Regions from separate parts of the Companilactobacillus paralimentarius genome, predicted to be linked through region 1. Evidence: predicted binding sites of a transcription regulator. Region 1 holds the regulator's gene; the other holds the start of a gene.

The links. The regulator HrcA, encoded in region 1, represses chaperone genes, less so after heat shock. The targets are predictions, from matches to a motif close to TTAGCACTCNNNNNNNNNGAGTGCTAA.
Region 2: a site for HrcA is predicted at 4,434-4,460, ahead of ACI6PB_RS11920 (Hsp20/alpha crystallin family protein). Genes of this name have one in related genera too.

Annotation. Positions count from the first base shown of each region.
Region 1 is NZ_OY724131.1:1,066,063-1,074,971, forward strand. Features, by position in the region: gene rbfA (30S ribosome-binding factor RbfA) at 1-305, shown strand, start outside; gene ACI6PB_RS05030 (IS30 family transposase) at 507-1,430, opposite strand; gene ACI6PB_RS05035 (ISL3 family transposase) at 1,513-2,724, opposite strand; gene truB (tRNA pseudouridine(55) synthase TruB) at 3,002-3,913, shown strand; gene ribF (riboflavin biosynthesis protein RibF) at 3,926-4,861, shown strand; gene hrcA (heat-inducible transcriptional repressor HrcA) at 5,041-6,087, shown strand; gene grpE (nucleotide exchange factor GrpE) at 6,104-6,670, shown strand; gene dnaK (molecular chaperone DnaK) at 6,711-8,576, shown strand; gene dnaJ (molecular chaperone DnaJ) at 8,701-8,909, shown strand, end outside.
Region 2 is NZ_OY724131.1:2,411,497-2,420,405, forward strand. Features, by position in the region: gene ACI6PB_RS11895 (Nramp family divalent metal transporter) at 1-570, shown strand, start outside; gene ACI6PB_RS11900 (DUF475 domain-containing protein) at 739-1,509, shown strand; gene ACI6PB_RS11905 (APC family permease) at 1,524-2,927, opposite strand; gene ACI6PB_RS11910 (AraC family transcriptional regulator) at 3,126-3,956, opposite strand; gene ACI6PB_RS11915 (DUF488 domain-containing protein) at 3,999-4,358, opposite strand; gene ACI6PB_RS11920 (Hsp20/alpha crystallin family protein) at 4,528-4,965, shown strand; gene ACI6PB_RS11925 (Hsp20/alpha crystallin family protein) at 5,054-5,491, shown strand; gene ACI6PB_RS11930 (LacI family DNA-binding transcriptional regulator) at 6,233-7,180, opposite strand; gene ubiE (bifunctional demethylmenaquinone methyltransferase/2-methoxy-6-polyprenyl-1,4-benzoquinol methylase UbiE) at 7,410-8,120, opposite strand; gene ACI6PB_RS11940 (histidine phosphatase family protein) at 8,131-8,739, opposite strand.

The DNA.
Region 1 (8,909 bases):
ATATTCTTTTAAAACGTGTTCGTGATCCTAGAGTTCAAGGAGTTACAGTAACTGGTGTTGAAATGACTGGTGATTTGCAACAAGCAACCGTTTATTTTAGTATCTTATCTGAAAAAGCTAGCGATGTTGAAAAGACTCAAGCTGGTTTGGATAAAGCTACTGGACTAATTAGAAGAGAATTGGGTCAAAACTTAACGTTGTATAAAGTACCTGAATTGGAATTTAAGCAGGATCAGTCAGTTCGCTATGGTGAAAAGATTGATAAGTTGATTGCTAAATTACATCAGGATGAAGCAAATCGTTAATACAATTTGATATTAAAGAAGATAGGTAAATCCGAAAGTGGGTTTCCTATCTTTTTTGGCTGTTCGTCAAATCAAGTTGATGGCGGTTCAAGTTAACAGTTAGACCATAAATGGTCTAGCTGTTTTTTTATTTGGCTGATGAGCTTGCTCGAAGCCAAAACATTTGAATATGGCAGATTGCAAGAAATAACTTGAACGAATTTAGTGACGTAAATTAAGCAAGAAGATCTCGATTGGTGTATGCCAATTAAGACATTTAAGTGGCCGTGAATTCAAATACCAATTAATTTGAATCAGCTTGTGATCGCTTAACTCTTCAATGGCTTGGCCTTTGGGAATAAAGCGTCGTAAAACTCGGTTACGGTTCTCATTACTACCGCGTTCATGTGGTGAATAGGCATGGGCAAAATAAACCTGTGTACCAGTTTGCCGTTCAATTGTCTGATAGTTAGCGAACTCTTTACCATGATCTACGGTAAGCGTCTTGAGCTTGTTTTGAAGTTGACTAGCTAGTTCAAGTACGGCTTGAGTCATGGACTGACTGTCGCGACCATGGAGCCGTTTAACAATTGTCAGGCGACTCTTACGCTCCACAAAAGTAGCCACAGCTTGACCTTTACATTTGCCAGAAAGTACGGTATCAGCTTCAAAGTGGCCGAATTCCTGGCGAGTTTCGACTTTATGAGGACGCTCCTCAATGGAGCGGCCGTGACTGAACGTACCACGCTTTTCTTTAGCACGATGACGACGAATTCCATGATCAGGCAAATCGGGCAACTGTATATCAAGCCAGCCTTGATCAATCCAGTTATAGACCGTCTTGTAGGCAATCCCAACCACATGGGCAACTTGTTCAGGGGACCACTTCTGGACTTGAATCTTTTCCTCGACCAAGTGTTTAAGGTTTTTAGTGAGCGAAGACTTCCGCCCCCGTTGACTAACCTTTCGTTCAAAGTCAGTTTGCGCTAGCTCAGCCTGGTACTCACTATTTAGCCGGTGAAGTTCGTTAAAGATGGTGGTCTTACTAAAGCCTAAGTAGTTAGCGATGTATCGCAAGGAACGTCCTTCATTATGAAGCGTTTCAATGACAACACGGTTCTGGAATGATAAAATAGTGGTGCCCATTAAGGTCCTTCTTTCTAATGGAATGTTGTGGTAACACCATTAAAGACCTTGATGGGTTTTTCTGTCCACTTAAATGTTCAACTTAAATTTTACAATCTGCCATATTTATACGTTCAGTAAAGTTGTTCCAACTACGATATCCATAAGCACTACTTTTTATCTTTTTTATTCTTCCAATGATTCCCTCTAAAAATCCGTTGGAATATTTAAGCTTCAGTGCATTTAATACTTGTTTACGATATTTTCTTAATGATGTCATTGTTTGATCCATAGCGGTATTGAGTGGATGATAATTGAGTAGTATCTGATTCATTGTATCAGTATCGCCTGTTCTAATAGCCTTTAAAATATCTTGATATACTTCGTAGGACTTGGCGAAACCTTCGTCCAAATCTAAACACTTTGTGATTAAATTTAGATCCGTTTCATAATAACCAACACTGTACTGATACTTAGGGTTTATCTTTTCGATGGAATCGAATGATTCCAAGAATTTTTTCCAATCTCTCTTCATGAACAAGTATTCTTTACTTCTTTTAGGCATTCGTTTCATTACCTGTATTCTAGTTGAATTGAGAGAACGATTCATCATCTGAACGATATGAAATCTATCAACAACGACTTTGGCCTTTGGAAACAACTTTGGTACTAAATTAATGTATCCGGCATTTAAATCCAAAGAAATAGTTTTTACCTGTCTTCTGACTTTCAAAGGAAATCGACTGAAGTATTTACTGATTTGATATGAAGTTCTTCTGGGCAAGATATCACCCGTACGATGATTATCGCTATCTAACCAAATAAAGCTCATCTTGTCAGTAGACATAAATTCATCAAATGCCAAGTGCTTAGGAAGATGTTCAGGAAGTGATTTCTTGTGCATCTTGGCTTCTTCATCGATGATACGTTGAACGGTCTTATCGGAGACGTTAAAACGTCTGCCGATATCCTTCAATGATGTATTAAAAGCAGTTTCTGATAAGATCATTTGTCTAACAGGTTGTGCGATTTGACAATATTCCCAAACATAACTAGTTTTGGCTACAAAGATAGAGTTACAAGATTTACATTTATACTTTTGACGTTTCAGACTTATATACGTTGGACGTAATGATAATGATGGAGCGACTATCATATTTTTATTAAATCCATTCTTAACTAAGTGGCCTGCAAGGCCACAGTTAAGACAACGGTCAATCTGTTTAGTTAGCATTGCAAAATAGACTAAGGACTTGATGCCATTAACTAACATAAATTTTGAGTCTTCAGTAAAGATAATATTCTCATCTTTCATTTCAAGAGCGTTTCGTATAGACTTATTACTTAGGGACATCATTCAAATTCCTTTCATTGTGAAGCTGTAGAGGGTAGAACATCTAAAGGTATGGATGGTGTCTTTTTGATGTTCTAAAATAGTTTTATTAATAAATGGTATACAAAAATAGAGTTGATGGCAAAATGCCTATCAACTCTATTTATCGTACAGCCTCTTTTTTTATTTATGGCTTCTTTTCATTCTATAAAAATACTAGTAAAATTACTGTTAATGACATTTAGATACGGAGATTATTATGGACGGAGTAATTCCATTAAATAAAGAAATTGGACAAACAAGTTCTGACTATGTTTATAAGTTAAGAAAAATATTACATACTAGAAAAATTGGTCATACAGGGACCTTAGATCCTTTGGTAGACGGAGTTTTACCCATCTGTGTAGGACAAGCTACTAAACTAGTAAATACTCTGACAGGCTCTCCTAAAGAGTATGAGGGTGAGATAACTTTAGGCAAATCAACCACAACTGAAGATCGTGAAGGCGAAACGGTTGAAGAGAAGAAATTAGTCGGACCAATAGCTAATGAGAATCTACAACAAGTTTTTCAACAAATGACAGGTGATTTAACACAGATTCCACCAATGTTTTCAGCAGTAAAAGTTAATGGCAAAAAGCTTTATGAATATGCTCGTGCTGGACTTGAAGTTGAACGTCCTAAGAGACAAATTCATATTTATGATTTCTATATTATGGGGGATCCAATTTTTGATGAAACAACAGGGTATCAAACACTCAAATTTCATGTTAAGTGTTCTAAAGGAACTTATGTAAGAACATTAGCGGTTGAATTTGGTCGCATTTTAGGATATCCCGCCTTTATGTCCCAACTTACACGAGTAAAGAGTGCCGCTTTTTCAATTGATGAAACCTTCACCTTAGGACAAATTGAAAAAATGCTTGAGAAGAACGATACAAGCTTTTTGAAGTCGATTGATGAAGTTCTAAGTGATGTTCCTAAACACGAGTTGACCGATGAAGAGTGGGAAGTACGTGTGTCACATGGTGGCTTCTTGGAACCGGAAATTGATTCTGATATAGAAGATCGTTTGCGAGTTCAAAGAGCAGGAGTGACCAAGGCACTTTACAAGTATGATAAAGTAAGAAATATGTGGATTCCAGATTTAATGTTATTAAATAATAAATAGAAGAGATTGAAAATGCAGATTATTAAAGTTAAACATCCGCTTCTAGAGCAACAACGCCCAACTGAGGATACAGTTTTAATCATGGGTTTTTTTGATGGGGTACATCTTGGTCATCAAAAAGTTATTAAAACGGGAGTAGATCTTGCCCGTAAACACGGATTAAAATCAGTATTATTGACCTTTGATCGTTCTCCTAGAACGGTGTATCAACATGAAACAGATTATAAATACCTATCAACAATGGACCGAAAAGCCGAGTTAGTAGAAAAACTTGGAGTTGATCGGCTCTATTTTGTTGAATTTGGACAGGCATTTGCACAATTAAAGCCTCAAGAGTTTGTCAATCAATATATGATTGATTTAAAGGCTAAATTTGTTGTGGCTGGTTTTGATTATACATATGGAAAAAAAGATATTGCCAATATGCAGACATTACCACAGTATTCACATAATGAATTTGAAATTGTGACTGTGCCAGAACAAGTTTTGGATGATCGAAAAATTGGTTCAAGTGCAATCAAGCAGTTTATTTCTGAAAATAAAGTAGAAGAAGCTAATAAATTTTTAGGATATACTTATCAGAATCAAGGGACAGTAGTTCATGGTTTGCAACGAGGTCGAACTTTGGGTTATCCAACAGCTAATTTGGCAACCGAGGGTAATCAGTTAATTCCTTCAATTGGGGTTTATGCCACAAGAATTAAAGTCGGCGATACTTGGTACAATTCGATGACATCTGTGGGCTATAATGTAACCTTCAAAGAGAATACTGGAGTTACAATTGAAACTAATATTTTCGATTTTGATGCTGATATTTATGGTGAATATGTGGCATTGGAATGGGTTAAATATTTGCGTGGTGAAGTTAAGTTTGATGGAGCATCAGGGTTAGTCAAACAATTGGAATTAGATAAGATTAATTCAATCAAGGTTTTATCAAAAAAATAAGAGAACTTGGGTAAATGACAATAGAGATGTCATCAAGAGTTCTCTTTTTTAGATTTCTGAATTTTTTAGCAAATAATTTCAAAAATTGAGCGTGCATACTTGACACTATAGGGATAGATTGTTATATTTTACATTGTTAGCACTCAGGTATGAATAGTGCTAAAAAGGAGGACGGTATAATGCTATCACAACGTCAAGATGCAATCTTGAGAGAAGTCGTGCGCATATTCACAGATACCGGCCAGCCGGTTGGTTCGAAGACATTGATGAATGAATTACCTTTTCATGTAAGTTCTGCGACAATCAGAAATGAAATGGCAGTACTTGAAGAAGTGGGTTACCTCGAGAAGACTCATCTTTCATCAGGTAGAATTCCTTCAGCGATGGGATATCGTTATTATCTGGACCATCTGGTACAACCAACTAGTGTACCGCAAGATATAGCACAGAGAATTGACGATGACTTTGGTAAAACTTATCATCAAATTGATGATATTATCGAACAATCTGCCAAAATTTTATCTCATTTAACTAGTTATACAGCAATCACATTAGGACCAGAGAGCAGTTCAGTTCTTTTAACAGGTTTTAGAATCGTTCCCTTGAATCCACATCAACTCATGGCAATCATTGTCACAAGTGATAATAATGTTGAGAATAATATTTATACAATTGATGATGATTTTGATACTTCATTAATTGAAAAAATTGTAAATATTGTAAATGATAAGTTGGTTGGACAACCTTTACCTAAGGTTATTCAAATGCTTCATACCGATGTTCCTGCAATTCTTTCTGAATATATGTATTCAACTGATGGTTTGTTGGATATGATGGATCAGCTCTTTAAGAAGGCTGGTGCTGAGAAGTATTATGTTGATGGACAATTGAATTTGTTAAATTATGCTAACAATGATGATTTATCAGAGGTTCAATCATTGTTCTCAATCATCAATCAAAGTACTGATTTAAGAAAATTGATTGATCCAAGCATTTCTGATGATGCCATTAAGGTTCGTCTAGGAAGTGAACTTGGGAGTGATGCATTAAAGAACTACAGTATTATCACTGCTAATTATGATGTTGGTCATCATGGTAAAGGTGTTATTGCTTTATTAGGACCAACAACAATGCATTATTCACAGTTGATAGGTTTACTTGGTGAGTTCAGAGTTGAATTAGCCAAAAGATTAATTGATTATTATTCAAGGTATGATGATTCTTGAAATTTAGGAGGAAGTAATGGCAGATAAAGAAAAAGATCAAGATTTGAAGACTGCTAAGGAAGCAGCTCCCAAGACTGATAATAAAGCTGATAAAAAGTCAGCTAAAAAGGATGCTAAGGTTGATCCCAAAGATCAAGAAATCAAAGATCTTAAAGCTAAGAATGATGAGTTGTCAGACAATCTTTTAAGAACACAGGCTGAACTTCAAAATATGAACAAGCGTCATAGTAAAGAAGTCGCTGGAATTCTTAAATATGATGGTCAAAAGTTGGCAACTGAGATTCTTCCCGTTATCGATAATCTTGAACGTGCCTTAGCAGTTGATGCTGACGATGATGCCAGCAAGCAACTTAAAAAAGGTATTGAAATGGTGCAACAGCATATGGCTAAAGCATTGGAAGATAACCATGTGACTGTTATTGACAATGCTGGTGAAAAATTCGATCCAGCAGATAGTCAAGCTGTTCAAACTGTTCCTGCTGATGATAAACATAAGAAGGATACAGTCGTACAAGTTTTACAAAAGGGCTATAAATTAGAAGATCGTGTACTTCGTCCAGCAATGGTCGTTGTTGCTCAATAGTAAATAATTAAATAAAGAAATTAAAAAGAGGTTAAGGTTTATGTCAAAAGTTATTGGTATTGATTTAGGTACTACAAACTCTGCTGTAGCCGTTCTTGAAGGCGGTTCTCCAAAGATTATTACAAACCCAGAAGGTGCAAGAACTACTCCTTCAGTTGTTGCTTTCAAAGATGGTGAAATCCAAGTTGGTGAAGTTGCAAAACGTCAAGCAATCACTAACCCAGATACAGTTTCATCAATCAAGCGTCACATGGGTGAAGCAGGTTACAAAGTTACTGTAGCTGGCAAATCATATACACCACAAGAAATTTCAGCATTCATTCTACAACACATCAAGAAGTTCTCAGAAGACTACTTAGGTGAAAAGGTTACAGATGCTGTTATCACAGTTCCTGCATACTTCAATGATTCACAAAGACAAGCAACTAAAGATGCTGGTAAGATTGCTGGCTTGAACGTTCAACGTATCGTTAACGAACCAACAGCTTCAGCACTTGCTTATGGCCTAGATAATGACAAGGGTGACGAAAAAGTTCTTGTTTATGATCTTGGTGGTGGTACATTTGATGTTTCCGTTCTTCAATTAGGTGACGGTGTCTTCGAAGTACTTTCAACAAATGGTGATACACATCTTGGTGGTGATGACTTTGACCAAAAGATCATCGACTGGTTAGTTGAACAATTCAAAGCTAAGAATGGCGTTGATTTAGCTCAAGACAAGATGGCTCTTCAAAGATTAAAGGATGCTGCTGAAAAAGCTAAGAAGGACTTATCAGGTGTTGCTCAAACATCAATCAGTCTTCCATTTATTTCATCAGGTGCTAATGGTCCACTTCACTTGGAAGAAACATTGACACGTGCTAAGTTTGATGAATTGACATCAGATCTTGTTGAAAGAACAAAGATCCCTGTTGATAATGCTTTGAAAGATGCAAACCTTACAAATTCAGATATTGACAAGGTTATCTTAAATGGTGGTTCAACACGTATTCCTGCTGTTCAAGATGCTGTTGCTAAATGGACTGGTAAAGCTCCAGACCACTCAATCAACCCTGATGAAGCCGTTGCTCTTGGTGCCGCTATCCAAGGTGGTGTTATCTCTGGTGATGTTAAGGATGTTGTTTTACTTGATGTTACACCTCTATCACTTGGTATCGAAACAATGGGTGGTGTCTTCACTAAGTTGATCGATAGAAATACAACTATCCCAACAAGCAAGTCACAAGTATTCTCAACTGCTGCTGATAACCAAAGTGCTGTTGATATTCACGTCTTACAAGGTGAACGTCCAATGGCTGCTGACAATAAGACCTTAGGTCGTTTCCAATTAACAGATATTCCTGCTGCACCTCGTGGTGTACCTCAAATCCAAGTTACATTCGATATTGATAAGAATGGTATCGTAAATGTTTCTGCTAAGGATATGGGAACAAACAAGGAACAAAAGATCACTATCAAGAGTTCATCAGGTTTGAGTGATGAAGAAATTGATAAGATGATGAAAGAAGCTAAGGAACACGAAGAGGAAGATAACAAACGTAAGGAAGAAGTCGATGTTAAGAATGACGTTGAACAAACATTGTTTGCAACAGACAAGACTCTAAAAGACGTTAAAGGTAAAGTTTCTGACGATGAAATCAAGAAAGCCCAAGATGCCCGTGATGCTTTGAAGAAAGCTCAAGACTCAGGTGATCTTGAAGACATGAAGAAGAAACGTGACGATTTGAACAAGATTGTTCAAGATCTTTCTGTAAAACTTTATCAACAAGCTCAACAAGCACAACAACAAGCTGGCGGCGATAAAGGTGCTGCTGGTACAGGTTCAGCTGATGATAAGAAGTCAGGCGATGACAATACAGTTGATGGCGACTTCTCAGAAGTAGATCCTGATAAAGATAAGAAATAATAATTGTGATAAAGAGCAGTCGTTTAATTACTAAAACCAATTATGGTATAGTAAGAACATAACTGCTCTTTTGAGCGTTAAAAAGGAATAGGACTCAAATGTCCTGTCATGCAAAGGTGATTTAATGGCAGATAAAAATCCATATGACGTACTAGGCGTTGATAAAAACGCTTCTGATGACGATATAAGAAAAGCATTTCGTAAACTTTCAAAAAAGTATCATCCTGATTTGAATAAAGCACCTGATGCTGAAGCAAAGTTTAAGGAAGTTAATGCCGCTTATGAAATTTTAAAGGATCCACAAAAGCGTGCTCAATATGATCAATATGGTTC
Region 2 (8,909 bases), 1.3 Mb from region 1:
GATTCAAATATCCAATTAACATTAGCCTTTGTCGTTAACACATTGCTATTACTACTTGGTGCCGCATTGTTCTATGGTACAAATAGTGATTTGGGACGTTTCGTTGATCTATTTAACGCCCTTCAAAATCCAAAGGTTGCCGGTGCAGTTGCTAGTCCCGTACTAAGTATTTTGTTTGCCGTTGCCCTATTGGCATCTGGTCAAAACTCAACTATTACTGGTACACTTTCCGGACAAATTGTTATGGAAGGTTTCATCCATATGAAGATGAAACTATGGGCAAGACGTGTTATTACTCGTCTTCTATCCATTATTCCAGTTATCTCGTTTGCCATTATTTTCCACGGTAACGAAGCTAAGATTGAATCACTTTTGACATTGTCACAAGTATTCTTGAGTGTCGCTTTACCATTTTCAATTTTCCCATTGATCAGATTCTCCAGTAACAAGAAACTTATGGGTGAATTTGCCAATAATAAATTTATTGAATATCTAGGTTACTTTGTTGCGGTAGTGCTAACTATTTTGAATATTTGGTTAATCTATACAACATTTGTGCCAACCGCTTAAAAGTTAAAGAGCAGTTTCTTCGAAAATGAGGGAACTGCTTTTTTTATTTACTCCTTATATCAAAATGGAAGTATACTTCCATTTTCTTTTTCAAACCTTAATTGTAAATCGATCCTCTAATCTGGTATCATTTACCCAACAATACAAATAGAAAGCAAGGAATACTGATTGAATGCATTAGTAAATATGTACGGTCCATTCTTTGATCTTCATAACTGGGCAACTGTTATTGAATCGGGGGAAGATTGGTTAGTTATCTTATCATTGGTAGTCATGGAGTGTATGTTGTCAGTCGACAACGCGGTAGTTTTGGCCGCTCAAACACAATCACTGCCTAACAAAGTTGAACAAGAAAAGTCATTATTTTACGGACTATTCGGTGCTTATATCTTTAGATTCTTAGTTATCGGTGTCGGGGTCTACTTGATTAATTTCTGGTGGATCAAAGTCTTTGGTGCCGCCTACTTGTTCTATCTCTTCTTAAATCACTTTTTCTTTAGTAAGAACAAGAAGGTTGAGGTTCCAACAGAACCTAAAAAAGAGAATGTCTTTGAAAAACATCTTCACATTTCCAGATTCTGGCAAGTCGTTATCTCAATTGAATTAATGGATATCGTCTTCTCAATTGATTCTGTTTTGGCCTCACTAGCCATTTCCAGTAACCCGGTTATCGTCTTAATTGGTGGTATAATTGGTATCCTAGCTATGAGAGGTATCGCTGAACTAATCATGGGCTTGATGAGTAAGATTCCTGAACTAAACGGTATGGCTTACTTCTTGATCATGTTCATTTCGGTAAAATTATTCTTGTCGATTCCAGCGATTGACATCGAAATACCTAATCTTGTCTTCGTAGGTGTCTTAGTTGGTGCCATCATCGTTACCCTAATTATTCATATTATCAACAATAACAGAGCTCCCAAGAGCAAGAAAAAATAGCCTCCGTCAGGAAGCTATTTTTTATTTTGCAATTTCGAATGTTTCAAACTGTAAGTGAAGTAAACAACGATTCCAATCAAGATCCAAATTCCAACACTGATTTTAGAAATAGCTGGCAACATCAATAAGAAGTATAAACTAGCTACCCCAGCAAAAATTGGTAGGAATGGATACCAAGGCATCTTGAAACCTGTATTAGGAATGTCTTTACGATGACGTAGAGGAATAATTCCAAAGGAAATAAAGACGAAGGCCAACAACGTTCCAGCATTGATCAATGATGTCAATTCAGTCAATGGCACTAAGCCCGCAAAGAATGCCTGAACTACTGTTGCCACCAGAATGGCATTCTTTGGAACTGAATATTTGAAGTCGACTTGTCCCATTTTCTTAGGTAACAATCCATCACGGCCCAAAGCGTAAACTAGACGAGATCCACCAAAGAACATCGTCAACAATGATGTGAAAATACCGACTAAGGCACCAATGGTAATCAGTTTATTCCAAGTATCCAGATGTACGACTTTCAACGCATAAGCGGCTGGATCATCAACGTTTAAGTCCTTATAATTGACGATTCCGGTTAAAACAAGTGAGAAGGAAACGTACAAGATTACTGCAACAATAACTGTTCCCAGAATTCCTTTAACCATATCCTTTTTCGGATTAATGGTCTCCGCTGAATTGGCTGCCAAAGCATCGAATCCAACGAAAGCAAAGAAGACTGTAGCACAAGCTGTCGAGATTCCACCTAATCCAAAGGGTTCAGTATGGAACTGTTTAGGATAGAATGGTACATAATTGCTAGTCTTAATATAGAAGAAACCGACCACAACGAAGAGGACGATAATCGCTACTTTGATAACAACCGCAACGTTTTCAACTTTCTTAGAAAGACTGGCACCGTGGGAAATGATGATAGCAATCAATAAGACGATCAACGTCGCCGAAATATTGATTCCACCACCTTCCAGAGGACCTGCCGATAAGAACTTAGGTAGATGTACTCCAAAGGCTCCTAAAATATTGTTGTTAAAATATGAAGCAAAACCAACTGCTTCCGCTGAAACAGTTAAAAAGTATTCCAAAATTAAAGCCCAACCTAGAATCCAGCCGACTATTTCACCATAAATAATGGAACCAAATGAATAAGCTGAACCTGCGACAGGCATTGCCGATGAAAATTCAGCATAAGCCATGCCGACTAAGCCAGAGACCAGTGCAGCAATCAAGAACGCTATCGCCACCGCTGGACCAGCGTGTAACGCCGCTTCATGTCCTGGCAAAATAAAAATACCAGTTCCAATTACGGCACCAATCCCAAGTGACAAAAGATCCCTTGCACCCAAACTCTTTGTTAGTCTCGAATCCGCCTTGATGTATGTGTCGACGGATTCCTTCTTAAAGACATTTTTCATAAAAATCTCTCCTTAAATTACACAGAAACAAGTAATTTACATTAAGTTTAAATTCTACTACAATTTTTTTCATAAAAAAAGATGATTTGTACATAAATCCTATACACACGTCTAATTATCGTTTACACATCGAAATAATTATGAGGCAAACAAAAAATGTAGGAAGCATTAGTAAGAATGCCCCCTACATTTTTATTATTACTCTTTTCCATCAATACGATATTTCGTTGGTGCATAGCCGGTATACTTTTTAAATGTCTGGCTGAAATAGCTCAACCTAGTAAAACCTAACGCATCTGAAATCTCATTAATACTGTCATCCGATTCCTTTAACAGAATCATAGCCTTTTGAATCTTTCGGGCATTCAAATATACCGAAAAACTCAAACCTGTTTCCCTCTTAAACAGTTTGCTGAAATAATAATCTGACAAATAAACTTTTCCCGATACTTGATCGAGTGTTAAACGTTTATCTAAATTACTATCAATAAACTCAATTGCTGCAATAATCGATTCATTTGATGTTGATAAATGTCTGATTCTCTTCAATGCACCACTCTCATTATTATCGAGATCATCAATCGCTTCATCGACGTCCAATGAATACTTAATTATGAAATCACCAATCCCTTTCTCTTTGATGATCAATTTAGATACACTCTCAAATAAGTATTTTAAATACTCAACTTGTTGCTGTAATTTTTGAATTACTATGATGTTACTCGGATCAGTATTTTTTACAATGTCCTGAGCGACACAAATCTTTCCTACCCGTTGATTGATTATAGCAACACGCAACGGTGCGTCAGCATATTCCATGCCATACTTATATTTGCTGATGCTCAACTTAGATAAGTCCCTAGCTTTATTTATTCTAGTTAATTCACTTTTCTCTGTTAGCTTACCAAAAATTCCAGCCTGTAAATGATCCTCATTGTTTAACACAAATATAGCTATATCATTAGTCTGTGCATACGCTTGCAACAGATGGATCAATAGCTTATCACTACTAGATAATAAAGACTGCAAGTCAAATTCTTCCATAATTGTTAGCCAACCAATCTACAGTACTTAAATATTTGAATTTAGATATTCCATTAGCACTACAGCGTCATTATGTTCTTCATCTTTTGCACTATATAGTATTAGTACATCTTGTGTTTGAAGAGCCTCTTTTACGGACTTTAGAAATTCTTTGGTATATGGATTATTGTTAATCTCATCCAAATATTTATTTTTGAATTCTAAGTATTTTTCAGGATCATGTCCAAACCACTTACGCAATTCTGCTGATGGGGCTATCTCTTTTGCCCATAAATCAAGGTCTGCACGTACCTTAGACATTCCTCGTGGCCAAAGTCGATCTACCAGCACCCGATACCCTGATGGTAAATTTTTGTCATATATACGTCTCATAACTAATTTAGTCATCTTAACATCCTCTTCTTTACCATGTTAATTGTATCACATAATTTACAGTTATATTTTACTTACTTTTTGCAAAATTTAGTACTCGTCAATTAAGAGTGCTAAATTCTTGAACTTCCATAATTCAGGTTTTATACTGTATTTGTAATCAAGGGAAAGGAAGTAATGATATATGGCAAATGAAATTATGGATCGTAATAATTTAATGAGAAACTTATTTAACGGTGACTCTTGGATGAATAATTTTCCATCTATATTTGACAATAATTTCCCAGAAGATTCAACACTAAAGACTGATATTAAAGAAAATAATCAAAATTACGAATTACACGTTGATCTTCCCGCAGTTGATAAGAAGAATATTGATATCACTTACGATAACAATATTTTAACTATCAGTGGTCACCGCGATAGTTTTACCGATCACAACGATAAAGATGGCGACGTAATTATGTCGGAGCGCTCAAGTGGTCATTTCATGAGACAATACAGATTGCCACAAGTCGATCAAGATAATATCAAAGCTACATATAATAAAGGTGTTTTGGAAATCACTCTTCCAAAGATGAATAAGGAGATTAATTCTGGACATCATATCGATATCGACTAATGCTTTACGCTTATTTTTTTGGAGTTTCATTAGCACTCAACTTCATCGAGTGCTAAAAATTTATTCTATTAAAAAGGAGTAATTATTTATGACAAATGAAATTATGAATCGTAACAATTTAATGAGAGACTTTTTCAATGGAGACAATTGGATGAACAGTTTTCCATCATTGTTCAAAGATAGTGCTTTAGAAGGTTCTAACTTAAAGACTGACATTAAGGAAACTGATAAGGGTTATGAAGTACATATTGATATGCCTGCTTTCGATAAGAAGAATATCGACATCAATTACCAAGATAACATTTTAACCGTCAGTGGTCGTCGTGACAGCTTCAATGATCATAACGATAAGAACGGTGACATGATTATGTCCGAACGCTCAAGCGGCCGCTTCATGAGACAATATCACTTACCAGCAGCTGACGTTGAGAACATCAAAGCCAACTATGACAATGGTGTCTTGAAGGTTAACCTTCCTAAGTTAGAAAAGAAAACTAGCTCAGAACACCATATCGATATTGACTAATGTATATTCATTTAGGTTTTACAATACCTAAGAAACGAAACAGGATTTAGTCCGGAACAACAAGAAAATTGGCTCAGCCATGAGATTTATCTTAGCACTTTATTGCTTAGATAAAGGCCGAACTTAGAGATCCATTATTTTGCACGAAGTGTGAAATAATTAGCTCCAAGTCGGCCCATGGCGTTCCAGCCAAATTTTCTTGTTGTGGAGGACGGCATCTTACCATCATTTCCACCTAAAAATGGTAAATTTATATGAATTCACAAAATCTTCACATTTTATAAATATTTAATTCATAAAGGTTGAGTATTATATAAATTGTAGATGAGAGATATAGATAATCCCTTTTCTCACCCCCCTATAACATATATATATTTAATCCCCTAAATAAAAAGTACCTTTCCCCGAGGTACTTTTTTTATTGTCTTTTACGTGCCAGTTAGTAGTAGTTAGTCGTAAAATACGATATACTATTCTTTGCAGAGTAGTTTTCTGCTCTCATGGGATGTAACTTTTAAAGTTACAAAAGGACAAAGAATTTATAAAAATATAAAAGACTTATCAACTATGGGCTATCCAAAAATGTTTTATAATTTTCAAACAACTATAATTTCCTGATAAGCCAGTAATATATAAACTGTAGATAAGAGCCAATACTCTTTTCTCATCCCCCCTATAAACAATATTTAATCCCCTAGAAAAACACCCTTTCCGAAAAAAGGGTGTTTTTTATTTGCTGCTTTATATCAATGCTCCTCGTAAAATAAATTCGGCAGGAATTAACTTCTTAACAATTTTCTTTTCAAAAAGAGACCAAAAAGCATATTCTCCAATTTCATTCAGCTTATGATCAATGGTCGAGAAATTCATCAAGTAACTATAATCTAAGTTTTCCTGACCTATAACAGGAACATCAATCTGCATTTTCTTCAACTGATAAATAATTCCAGCTGCAACTTGGTCTCCATTGGCGAAAACTGCATCTAGATTTGGATTTTGGGCAGTTAATTCCTTAGCCGCTTGAATTCCATCTTTGAAAAATTGCATGTTTCTAACTAATAGTTTTTCTGGACACCTTTTTTCAAACACTTTGTAATAAGAATCCACTGTTGATTTAGCGCTTCGACTTGTTTGTTCGTTACGACTTATCGTAACGCCTATATTTTGAAATTTTAATTTCTTTAATAATTCAAAAGCATCTACATAAGATTTTTCCCGATCAGTATAAGCACATGAAATCGGATAATTCAGGGTATCTTCGCAGCAAGTAATCGAGCCATACTTTTGATATTCGACAATAGTCTCAAATGGAATAGCTCTAGAGGTAAAAATCAATCCATCAAATGCTTGATGCTTTAACATTTCTAAACATTTGATTTCACTTTTAACATTATAATGTGAAGGCAATAATGTAACCTGATAATTTTCTTTGAACGCTGCCTGAGTAATAGCGGAAACTAATTTTTGAAAATAAGGATGATTACTATATGGCATAACGACGCCAACACGGTAAGTTTTGCCGGTACTTAAGGCTCTGGCAATATCATTGGGATGATAATTCAATTCCTTCATTGCCTTGAGAATCTCTTCTTTGGTTTCCTTAGCAACATAACTTTGATTATTAATAACCCTCGAAACGGTTGAAACTGAATGTCCTGACATCTTTGCAACATCTCTGATATTTGACATTTTGAGCACCTCTTTTAATTGTTAGCTTGCTACAACAGTTATAAAATAATATTTCTAAAAAAATAGAACTTCACAAAATCTTCACATTTTCAATATAATTGGTTCACACTTATTGTTTATAGTATTACTTGTAGATGAGAGATATCTCATCTCATCCCCCCTATAACATATATATTTAATCCCCTAAAAAATAAAAGAACACCTTCCCCGGGTGTTCTTTTTGTTTTGTCTAAATACTTTTAACTGTCGAATGAATAGCTGCTGCTTTCATCATTAAATCAGTAACTTCAATATTTTTGAATCCAGCATCTTGCATCATCTGGCACAGTTCTTTGATACTAACAAAACGATTAACTGAATCATCCAGGTACTGATAATCGGATTTATTCTTTGCAAAAACTTTTCCCATTAAAGGCATTAACTTATTAAAATACAATTTCCAACCTAACTTTATAACCGGCGTTTCGACTTTGAAGGCTTCTAGACAGATCAACTGTCCACCTGGCTTCAAAACTCGATAGATTTCACTCAAAACTTTGTTAGCATCGGGAACATTTCTTAATCCAAAACCGATTGTGACTACATCGAAACTATTATCTGCAAAATTCAATTGCATGGCATCGCCAGTCTCCAAAATAATATTAGTCAACTTAGACTGAGCAACTTTTTGTTGAGCTAATTTGAGCATCTCTTGACTGAAATCTACACCAATAATTTGAGCATGATAGAATCTCCGTCCTAACATAATCGTCCAGTCAGCTGTGCCACAACAGAGATCCAACACTTTTTGAGGATGATTGACAATTTTTTCAGTAGCCTTTTTACGCCACTTTTGATGTGTTCCCAAACTCATAATGGAATTTAATTTATCATAATTACCCGCGATGTTGTTAAAAGTAGTTTGAACGTCTTTTTCGGGAACTTTATTAGTCAGACTCATTGTCTATCCTCTAATCGATATTATTTAAACGTCCATAATACATTAGATACTTCTTGCCACTAGCTGAAACTTTATATTTTGATACACCACCATTATCAGGTTGAATGATGTTTGAAATATCCTTAGCACCAGTCGTGACTTTAACAAACGAACGACTAACGAATCCGTGACAAACTATCAAAATCTTCTCGTCACCTTTTTTAGCCATGTCATTCATGAAGTCTTCAACACGTTTGTAAACATCCGCATATTCTTCACCATTAACAGCGTACTTAGTATAATTTGGTAATAAATATTTATTTTCATCAAAGGCGTCTGGATGTTTTACGATCAATTCTTCTTCTCTTAAACCATCCCATGAACCATAATCAGCTTCAACAAGGCGTTTATCCTGTTGAATTTCGTGTGCCCCTTGATTCAAAATTTCAGCTGTTTGCATTGCACGCTTCATTGGACTTGCATAAACTTCATCAAAATCAGTGATATCTATATGCTTTTCTAATTCCTCAATTTGCTTGATACCTTTGGCGTTTAGGGGTTTGTCGGTAGACATTCCATTGATTCGAGCCTCAGAGTTAGTGTCTGTTTCACCATGTCTCACAATATATAATTCAACCATAAAAATCTCCTCTTTGTTAACGCTTAAATTCTCCTTTTAGTATTTCATTATTGACTTTACAATGCAACTCAATTATATTAAGTGTAATTAAATAAATGATCCTTTAAATTTTGGTCCCGTGAGGCTAATAAGGAAACACGTTCAGTCTTTTATTTCGCATACACGGGATA